DNA from 2 places in the Paraburkholderia sp. RHO2 genome. Region 2 is predicted to be linked to the other one. Evidence: riboswitches for the same ligand, from Rfam matches in the RefSeq annotation. Region 2 holds a riboswitch; the other holds the start of a gene.
What was found. Region 2 has a riboswitch for cyclic di-AMP ahead of ABTV10_RS15145 (C40 family peptidase). Riboswitches for the same ligand answer to the same signal wherever they lie in the genome.

Region 1 (4,264 bases), 2.2 Mb from region 2:
GGCGCTCGGCACGACGCTGACGCTGACCGCCTGCGACTTCGGCAGCCTCGGCAGCGGAAGCGCCGGCGGTGGTACCACTACTCCGACCGCGCCCACCACGACTGCCCCTCCGACGACCATCGGTGGCGGCGGAAACGGTTCGGGATCACTTGCGCTCACCGAGGTGACGGCGCCGACGTGGAGCGACGAGAACGGGTCGATCGACATCTCGACGTTCCGCATCGTCCCGGGTGACGTCCTTACCTACAAGGGGAGCTACCGGATCACCCTGACCGGAACGGATCTGACGGCCAGGCTCACCGCCGACAACATCACCTTCACCGGGGGCGGCCAGCTCAAGGGCCAACTGCAGCCTCAGGTGACGGCCACCATCGGCGGTACCGTCGTCCCCAGCGGCCCCACGGGCATCGTCGTCACGCCCGCGCAGAACAACGCGGTCGTCGATGTGGCCGCCAAGTTCACCTTCGATCCGCAGACGTCGGGGGTCGTCGGGCAGTCGGACTCGGCAAACTTCGCCGATTTCAGAGTCCGCCTGGAACAGACGCTCAACTAACCCCCCACAAGCGCAGGGCCACCGGCGGTCCCCCCTCCCGACCGGTGGCCCTGATTCCCACTCCCCCTACGCCCCCGACCCGCACCGGAAATCGGGTGAGCGACATCGCACGGGGAACGGGCCCGAGCGTGCCCGGGTCATGCACGCCATGCGGCGCCGGTTGCCCTCCACGAGGCCGAGAGGACAACCGGCGCCGCGTCGTTCCTGCCTTACGCAAAAGGCCGAACGGGCGGTTATCGGAACATCGGCCGAGTGCCGAGTCCGATAACCGCCCGTTCGTGGATCGGGGCAGAGGGATCAGGACGCCAGGCTGCCCGTTCCGAGGGAACCGAATGCGCAGGAGAGCGAGCCGAGCGAACCTGTGCCGACGCAGCCGGGCTGCGGCACCGCTCCCGGGGTGAAGCCGACAGCCCACCTCGGGTCCACGTGTCCGGACTGCGCCTGGTTGCCGGCGTCGGCGGGCATGCCGACGACGAGGTCGATCGTCGCGACACCGCCGGCCGCGAGGTGCACCGAGCCGACCAAGGTGTCCGGCGCCACCGCACGAGCCTCCGTGAGCGTCACCGGGTTTCCGGCCTTGCCGTCGATGTCCACACGAGCGGTGGCGACCATCCCCGACGTGAGTGTGTAGTCGCCCACCGCGAAGCCGACGAAGCCCTCCACGCCGGACGCGTTGCGCACCTGGAACCTGGTCTTCAGCTCCTGCCCGGGAACGAGTTCACCCTCGTTCCAGACGATCTTCTCGGGGCCACCCCACGTGGCGCCGCCGTCGGACGAGTACTCGACGGCCGGCGCGGGCTCGTCGGCGCGCGCCATGGCGGGGCCGGCGATCACGGCGACGGCCGCGAGGAAGAGGGCGAGGAACACGGCGCCCAGGATCTTGGTCGGCGTCGAGAGCCCCCTGGCCACGGGGGTGAGATCGGTCATTTCGCGGAGCCTAGAGGAGCAAATCCGATCAAGCGTCCAATTTGGAGATATTGGGCTGACCTCCGGATCCACGCTGCCGTACACCACTCCGCCGCGGTGGCCTACCGTTGTCTTGTGACGAACGAATCCAACCGCAACGGCGCCGGCGCTTCCACCCAGCCCGGCAAGGGACTGTTCTATGCGGCAGTCGTCAGCTTCCTGATCGGAATCGCGGCGATCGTCGCCATCTTCTTCGTCCACTCGCTGTCCGAGGGTGATCCCGGCCTGGTCCTTTATCTCCTCACCCTGGCGTGCCCGCTCGGATTCGTCCTCGCCATCGCATACGCTCTCCGCTCCGGACGTCGGAGCCGCTGAAAGGGGCCATCATGCGGATTCTGCTGAACATCATCTGGCTGATCTTCGGCGGCCTGTGGCTCGCGCTGGGGTACTTCGTGGCCGGCGTGGTGATGTGCATCCTGATCATCACGATCCCGTTCGGCATCGCGTCCTTCCGCATCGGCCTCTACGCGCTGTGGCCGTTCGGCAAGACCGTCGTCGACAAGCCCACCGCGGGCGTCATGTCGCTGATCGGCAACGTCATCTGGCTGATCCTGGCGGGCGTGTGGTTGGCGATCGGCCACATCGTCTCGGCGTTCCTGATGGCGATCACCATCATCGGGATCCCGCTGGCGATCGCCAACCTGAAGATGATCCCGGTCTCGCTGCTGCCGCTCGGCAAGGACATCGTGAGTGTCGACAGCCGCAATCAGGCGCAGCAGACCGCTTTCTGACCGTTCCGAAAAGTGGGACGAACGCCCCACCTGAGTGTGATCTCCCTCACATAACGCGCCGATAACGGGGCGGTGTCGAACCGTGATCGAAAGGCCGACAGGGCGACTAGCTGGGGCTACGCCGTTCCCGTCGAATTCGACTCTCGAACAACACAAGACGCGCCGCGTTATCAACTGGTGACGTTCGGCGCCCGATCGTCGTACCGTCATTCCCGGCCGGCACCTCGGCCACATCCGGACCCACCGCGCCAAACCCCGTCCAGTGGCTCCGGACGCACCCACGAACCATCCATGGACGGGGACGGGGGACCCAAGGTCCTCCGGGGAAGCAAGTCCCTTCAGGGACACCCCGCAGGCATCGGGAGAGCGATCTCCCTTGGGGTGAAGCCAGACCCGCTCCAGCCATGAGCGGCGAGGCCGGGCGACCTCTCAGCCCGAACCCGACAGCTGACCTCGCAGGCGCGTGCGGAGAGGAACCGACCGACATGACCGGACGCCATCGCAAGCCCACCACCACCGGCCGCACCGTCGCCAAGGTCGCCGTCACCGGCGCCATCATGGGCGTGGGCGGCGTCGCCTTCGCCGGCACCGCAAGCGCGGCCCCCGACTCCGACTGGGACCGTCTGGCGCAGTGCGAGGCCGGCGGCAACTGGGCCATCAACACCGGCAACGGCTACCAGGGTGGCCTGCAGTTCTCACCGACCACGTGGACCGCGCACGGCGGCGGCGAGTTCGCCTCGACCGCGAACCAGGCCACCCGTGAGCAGCAGATCGTCGTCGCCGAGCGCGTGCTCGCCTCGCAGGGCTGGGGGGCCTGGCCGTCCTGCTCGTCGCAGCTGGGCCTGTCGAGCGGTGCCACGCAGCGCACCGCCCCGGCCACCCCGGCTCCGGCGGCGCCCGTCACCCCGGCACAGGAAGCCGCCCCGGCCGCTCCCGAGCTGCACCCGAGCGTCCAGGCCGTCGTCGGCGGTCTCGATGCGCTCATCGCCCAGGCGAAGGCCAGCGGCGTCGTCATCGACCAGGGTGTCCTCGACGCCTACCACGCCGCCAAGTCCTACGACTTCACCAAGCTGAACCTGCAGGACATCGCGGCTCCCGTGCTCCCGGGCACCGGAAGCCTCGCGCAGAGCTGATCCGCGCACCCGAACAAGGAAGAGGGCCCCTCGCCGATGGCGAGGGGCCCTCTTCGTCGTATGCGCGTCAGCGGTTGATCACGGTGTGCGGGTGCACGTAGGGCAGGGAGTCCACCGGCAGCGGGAACTCGGTCTCCTCGCCGAACGGCGAGAGGTTCCCGGCACGGCTGGACGACAACTCGGTTACCGCGTGATCTCCATCCGCAGTTTCCGGCCACCCTGGATCGACATAGCGCTTCTTCGAATTGTTAGCCACGCGCCCATTTTGACAGGAGCTCACGCCGGGGTACACCCCAGGTCACTAATCTCATAGACGATGACCTCCACGCATGGCACCGAGGGCGCCCCCGAAACCGCGAACCCTGTGGTAGCACCGACGCTGACCGGCTGGCTCGCCGACCGCAAGGACGCCGAACTGACCGCCCTGTTGCGGCTGCGCCCCGACCTGGCGGTGCCGCCGCCCGCGACGTGCGCGGTGCTGGCCGGACGCGCCGAACAGCGCGCGTCGGTGATGCGCGCTGCCGACACCCTGAACACCCTGGAGTTCGGACTGCTCGAGGTGCTGGCGCTGGAGCAGGCCGACCAGATGCCGGTGTCGCGCCGACATCTCGACGACGCCTTCGCCGACCGCGTACCGGCGAAGACGATCGACAAGGCCCTGACCCGTCTGCGGGGCCTGGCGCTCGTGTGGGGCGACGACGAGCACCTCCGCATGGTCCGCGCCGCGTCCGACGCGATCCCGTGGCGCATCGGACGCATCCACGCCGAGTCCGACGCGCTGAGCGAGGACGAGGTCCGGTCCGCGCTCGACGGGATCGAACCGAACGAGCGGGACCTGCTGACGACGCTGGCCCGGTCCTCCCCGATCGGCCGCACCCGCG
Region 2 (4,264 bases):
AGGTCGATGTCGCCTGCACACGAGTAGACCTCGGCCACGCCGTCGAGGTCGGCCACCGCCTGCGCGGTCTCCGGGATCCGGTCGGCCTCGGCGTGGATCAGGACGATGGCGTTGATCATGTCGCTCCTTAACTGTGCTGACGTTCGACCAACACAGTAGGCGGTTGCGCGGCCCGGGCGAGCGTGCACCATTCCTCCCACGATCCGGCTCCGTGGACGGGTTCGCAGTACCCGTGGCTGGTCCGCACGATCCGCACGCCGTCGCCCTCGAGCCACCGGGCGACGAGTCCCAGTTCTTCGGGGGAGGCCCCGCGTAGCGGTGTCTCGTCGGGGAGAACGGTCTCTGCGGACGCGACGAGGGCCTCGACGACCGGCATGGGTGCGACTCCGCGCCGGGCGACGCCCGCCGCCGCCAGGCGCCCGGAACGGACGACGGCGAACTCCCAGCCGCCCTCGGCTGCCGGGCGGGCGGCGATCAACTCGTCGACCGCGGCCAGCGCCGCCAGGCGCTGCATACGGCGCAGCGCCAGTCCGAGCGCGGCGGTGCGGTCGCGCAACCGGGCCGCGCTCTCGAACAGTTCGTTCGCGGCGAGCTCTTCGATGCGCGATCGCAGGCGGCGGAGTGGGGCGTCGTCCTCGCCCCGGACCAGTGCCCGCACCAGTTCCGGCGCGACGCGGTACCCGTCCTCGTCGTCGGCGACCGCGGGACACCCCCCGAGATCGCGCGGCGGGCACTTCGGGCCGTGCCGGTGCCCCTTGGGGATTCGCGTCGTGCACGTGCGGACGCCGCAGACCTCGGCGGCCGTCTGTGCGGCGTCGGTCGCGTCGGTCCGGGACCGGAACGGTCCCAGCGCGTCGGCGGTCGGCGTGCGGACCACGGAGAACCGGGGAAACGCCTCCGCGGTGAGCGTGACCCACCAGCCGCGCATGGGGAACTTCGATCGCCGGTTGTAGGGCGGCACGTGCGCCCGGAGCAGGCGCAATTCGCGGACCCCGGCCTCGAGCGAGTGGGCGCACTCGACGTGGTCGATCCGGGTGGCCAGCGCGACCATCTCCTTCATCCGCCCGCGCGTCTCCGAGCCGGTGAAGTAGGTGCGGACGCGTCGGTGCAGATCGACGGCCGTACCGACATAGAGGACCTCGTCGGACGGTCCGCGGAAGAGATAGACACCGGGGGTGCGGGGCAGATGGCTCGCGAGCGTGCGCTTGGCGCGCTGCTCCGACGACACCCGCGGCAGGTAGTCGAGGAGTTCCGGCAGGCTCTGCACGCCCTGGTTTCCGACGCGGCCGATCAGGGCGTGGAGGACGTCGACGGTGGCCCGCGCGTCGTCGAGGGCGCGGTGCGTCGGCGTGGTGTCGGCGCCGAAGAGCGATGCCAACGCCGACAGCTTCACCGAGGGCGCCTCGTCCCGACTGAGGACCCGGCGGGCGAGTTTGACGGTGCAGAGCACCTGGAAGCGGGGCCAGGGGATTCCGGCGCGTGCGGCCGCGGCCTTGAGGAAGCCGACGTCGAATCCGGCGTTGTGCGCGACCAGCACCGACCCGCGCGCGAACTCGAGGAACGCCGGCAGGACGGAGTCGATGCGCGGGGCCCCGCGCACCATCGCGGTCGTGATTCCGGTGATCTCCACGATGTACGGCGGTATCGCGCGTCCAGGGTCGACGAGGGTGCCCAGTTCGCCGAGGATCTCGCCGCCCCGGACCTTGACCGCCCCGATCTCGGTGATGGCGTCCGTCTCGGCGCTGCCGCCGGTGGTCTCGAGGTCGACGATCACGAAAGTGGTGTCGCGCAGCGGGGCGTCCAGTTCGTCGAAGGTCAGTTGACCGTCGTCGGTCGAGCGGGCGGTGCGCGGTGAACTCACGTTCGGAGACACTAGGGCCGGCTACCGACAGGGACTTTGTACCCCGTTCCGGGGAGAAGAGACGAGCGTCACATTTCGCGGTTTCGGCCGTCGTGCGCACGCGTGACGATCTCCGTTGTGCGAGAGCGGTTTCGGCAGCTTCCGCGGGACCCGGATCGGGCTCCGTCCGAGCGGTGGACCCGTACCGGCCGCGCGCGCGGAAGCGGTGGTGACCAGTGACGACACCGCGCGGTGTCGGTCGGGCGCCGACCGCCGGGGTGCCGGCACGGCGCCGCGAATCGCGGGGAAGTCCAACCGGTCGTTATCCGGCTGTGATCTCGTGCGGTCCGGCTCACGTCGACGGCGGACAAAACGGACCAAAGCGGCGAATTCCGCGCGTTCGAATCGACATCACGGATGCGCTTTCGTAATCTTCTCGAGACCTAGCGGAGTCTGCCGCCCCACCCGGAGCGGCATCGCTGGGCCCGCCTAATCGAAGCCTCTCCGGAGGCGACGTGCCGGGAACCCAAGTTTTCTCTGGGGTGAATCCCGTCGAAGCCGCTCTGCGGTGTCGGCGGGTAGGGCTGATCTTCCCAGCCCGAACCCGTCAGCTAACTCGGTCGGCGGACGAACGGAAGAAACGGAGATCTCTTTCTCGTGGCGTCATCTACTTTCAAGCGTTCCGCGCGACGCGCAGCCGTTGCCGGCGCACTTGCCGTCGGAGCAGTCACGGTCACCGCAGCGCCGGCGCTGGCCGACCCGATCAACGTCCCGGGTGTCGGCACCGTCGAGGTTCCCGGTGTCACGCAGGCTCAGGTCGACGCCGCGATCGCGTCCGTCACGCAGGGCATCGGTACGGGCAGTGCCGCCGCCCTGCCTGCGCCGGTCGCCGCACCCGCCCCCGTGATCAGCATGGGCGAGAAGGCTTTCAAGGCCGCCGAGAGCAAGCTCGGCGCTCCCTACGTGTACGGCGCGGCCGGCCCGGATGCGTTCGACTGCTCGGGTCTGGTGCAGTGGGCCTACAAGCAGGCCGGACTGAACCTGCCGCGCACGAGCTACGACCAGGCCGTCGCGGGCGTGCCGGTCTCGCGCGACGCCCTCCAGGTCGGCGACGTCATCTCGTTCTACGGCGGCAGCCACTCGGGCATCTACGCCGGTAACGGCAACGTCATCCACGCGTCGACCGCGGGTCAGCCCGTGAAGCTGGCGCCGGTGTCGTCGATGCCGTTCGACGGCGCGCGTCGTTACGCGTGATGCGCTAGGACTACTTACAGGCGGGGCGGTTCCGACTTCGGTCGGGGCCGCCCCGCGTGCATTTCACGGGTGTCCGTAACGACTGGTTTGTGGCATTCACGACATGCACGAATTGTCCTACTCTCAGGTAGACACGGACATATGCCGTTCCGTAACCTGTTCGAGACCTTGCGGAAGCCATCGCCGGTCTGTGCGGTGGAGACGAATCCAGAAACGGAGAGTCGCGCTGCTGTGCCCTCGCAGAAGATGAAGCGCTCGATGTGTACTGCCCTGGCGACGGGAGTCCTCTCCCTGACCCTCGTCGGACTGCCCGCCGCCTCGGCCGGCGCAGACCCCGTCGTGAACAACCCGACCGAGGCATTGGAGCGGCTCGCCGAGCTGTCCCGCGAATCCGAACAGACCACCGAGGCGCTGCACAACGCGCAGATCGACCTGGACGGCAAGCAGGCCGTGCAGCGCGACGCCGAGGCCCGCCTTGCGGGTGACCGCGACGCCCTCGCCGCCGCGCAGGCCCGGATGGATCAGTTCCGGCCCACCGTGAGCAAGCTGGCGGCCGCGAGCTACCAGGGCGCCCGCACCAACCGGTTGTTCGCGGTGATGGTCAGCGACTCGCCGCAGCAACTCCTGGACCAGATGTCGGCGCTCGACGCGATCTCGAACGAGACCTCGAAGGCGGTCGCGCAGTTCAAGCAGGCCGCGACCGACGCCGAGGCGGCCGCGGAGGCGTCGCGGGTGTCGGCGGACGCCGCGCGCGCGGCCACGGAGCAGGCCAAGGTTGTGAGCGACGAGCTGCAGAACAAGCAGAGCGAACTGCAGAAGCAGATCGACTCGGTCACCGCGGCGTACGACCGGCTCACCGGTGCCGAGCGGGCGCAGCTCGCGGGCACGTCGTTCCCCTCCGGGTTCGACGCCGGTCGCATCCTGGCGGGGCTGACTCCCGGATCCGGATCGGCGGCGCTGCAGGCCGGCCTCACCCAGGTGGGCAAGCCCTACAGCTGGGGCGCGACAGGACCCGACGCCTACGACTGCTCGGGTCTGGTCGTGTGGTCGTATCAGCAGATCGGCAAGACGCTGCCGCGGTCGAGTCAGGCGCAGGCGGAGGGCGGCATCCCGGTCGACCGGAGCGCTCTGCAGCCCGGTGATGTGGTGCTGTTCTACAACGACGCGTCC

Region 1: it holds a riboswitch for cyclic di-AMP, as region 2 does, so the genes downstream of both, ABTV10_RS05030 (transglycosylase family protein) here and ABTV10_RS15145 (C40 family peptidase) in region 2, are expected to answer to the same signal.

The regions. Positions count from the first base shown of each region.
Region 1 covers NZ_CP162617.1:1,103,229-1,107,492, reverse strand. Annotated here, with positions in the region: gene ABTV10_RS05050 (alternate-type signal peptide domain-containing protein) at 1-553, shown strand, start outside; gene ABTV10_RS05045 (hypothetical protein) at 851-1,480, opposite strand; gene ABTV10_RS05040 (hypothetical protein) at 1,595-1,834, shown strand; gene ABTV10_RS05035 (YccF domain-containing protein) at 1,846-2,250, shown strand; cyclic di-AMP (ydaO/yuaA leader) riboswitch at 2,532-2,709, shown strand; gene ABTV10_RS05030 (transglycosylase family protein) at 2,736-3,383, shown strand; gene ABTV10_RS05025 (hypothetical protein) at 3,451-3,639, opposite strand; gene ABTV10_RS05020 (helicase-associated domain-containing protein) at 3,700-4,264, shown strand, end outside.
Region 2 covers NZ_CP162617.1:3,263,981-3,268,244, reverse strand. Annotated here, with positions in the region: gene ABTV10_RS15155 (Lrp/AsnC family transcriptional regulator) at 1-119, opposite strand, end outside; gene ABTV10_RS15150 (DEDD exonuclease domain-containing protein) at 128-1,861, opposite strand; cyclic di-AMP (ydaO/yuaA leader) riboswitch at 2,317-2,482, shown strand; gene ABTV10_RS15145 (C40 family peptidase) at 2,498-3,094, shown strand; gene ABTV10_RS15140 (NlpC/P60 family protein) at 3,353-4,264, shown strand, end outside.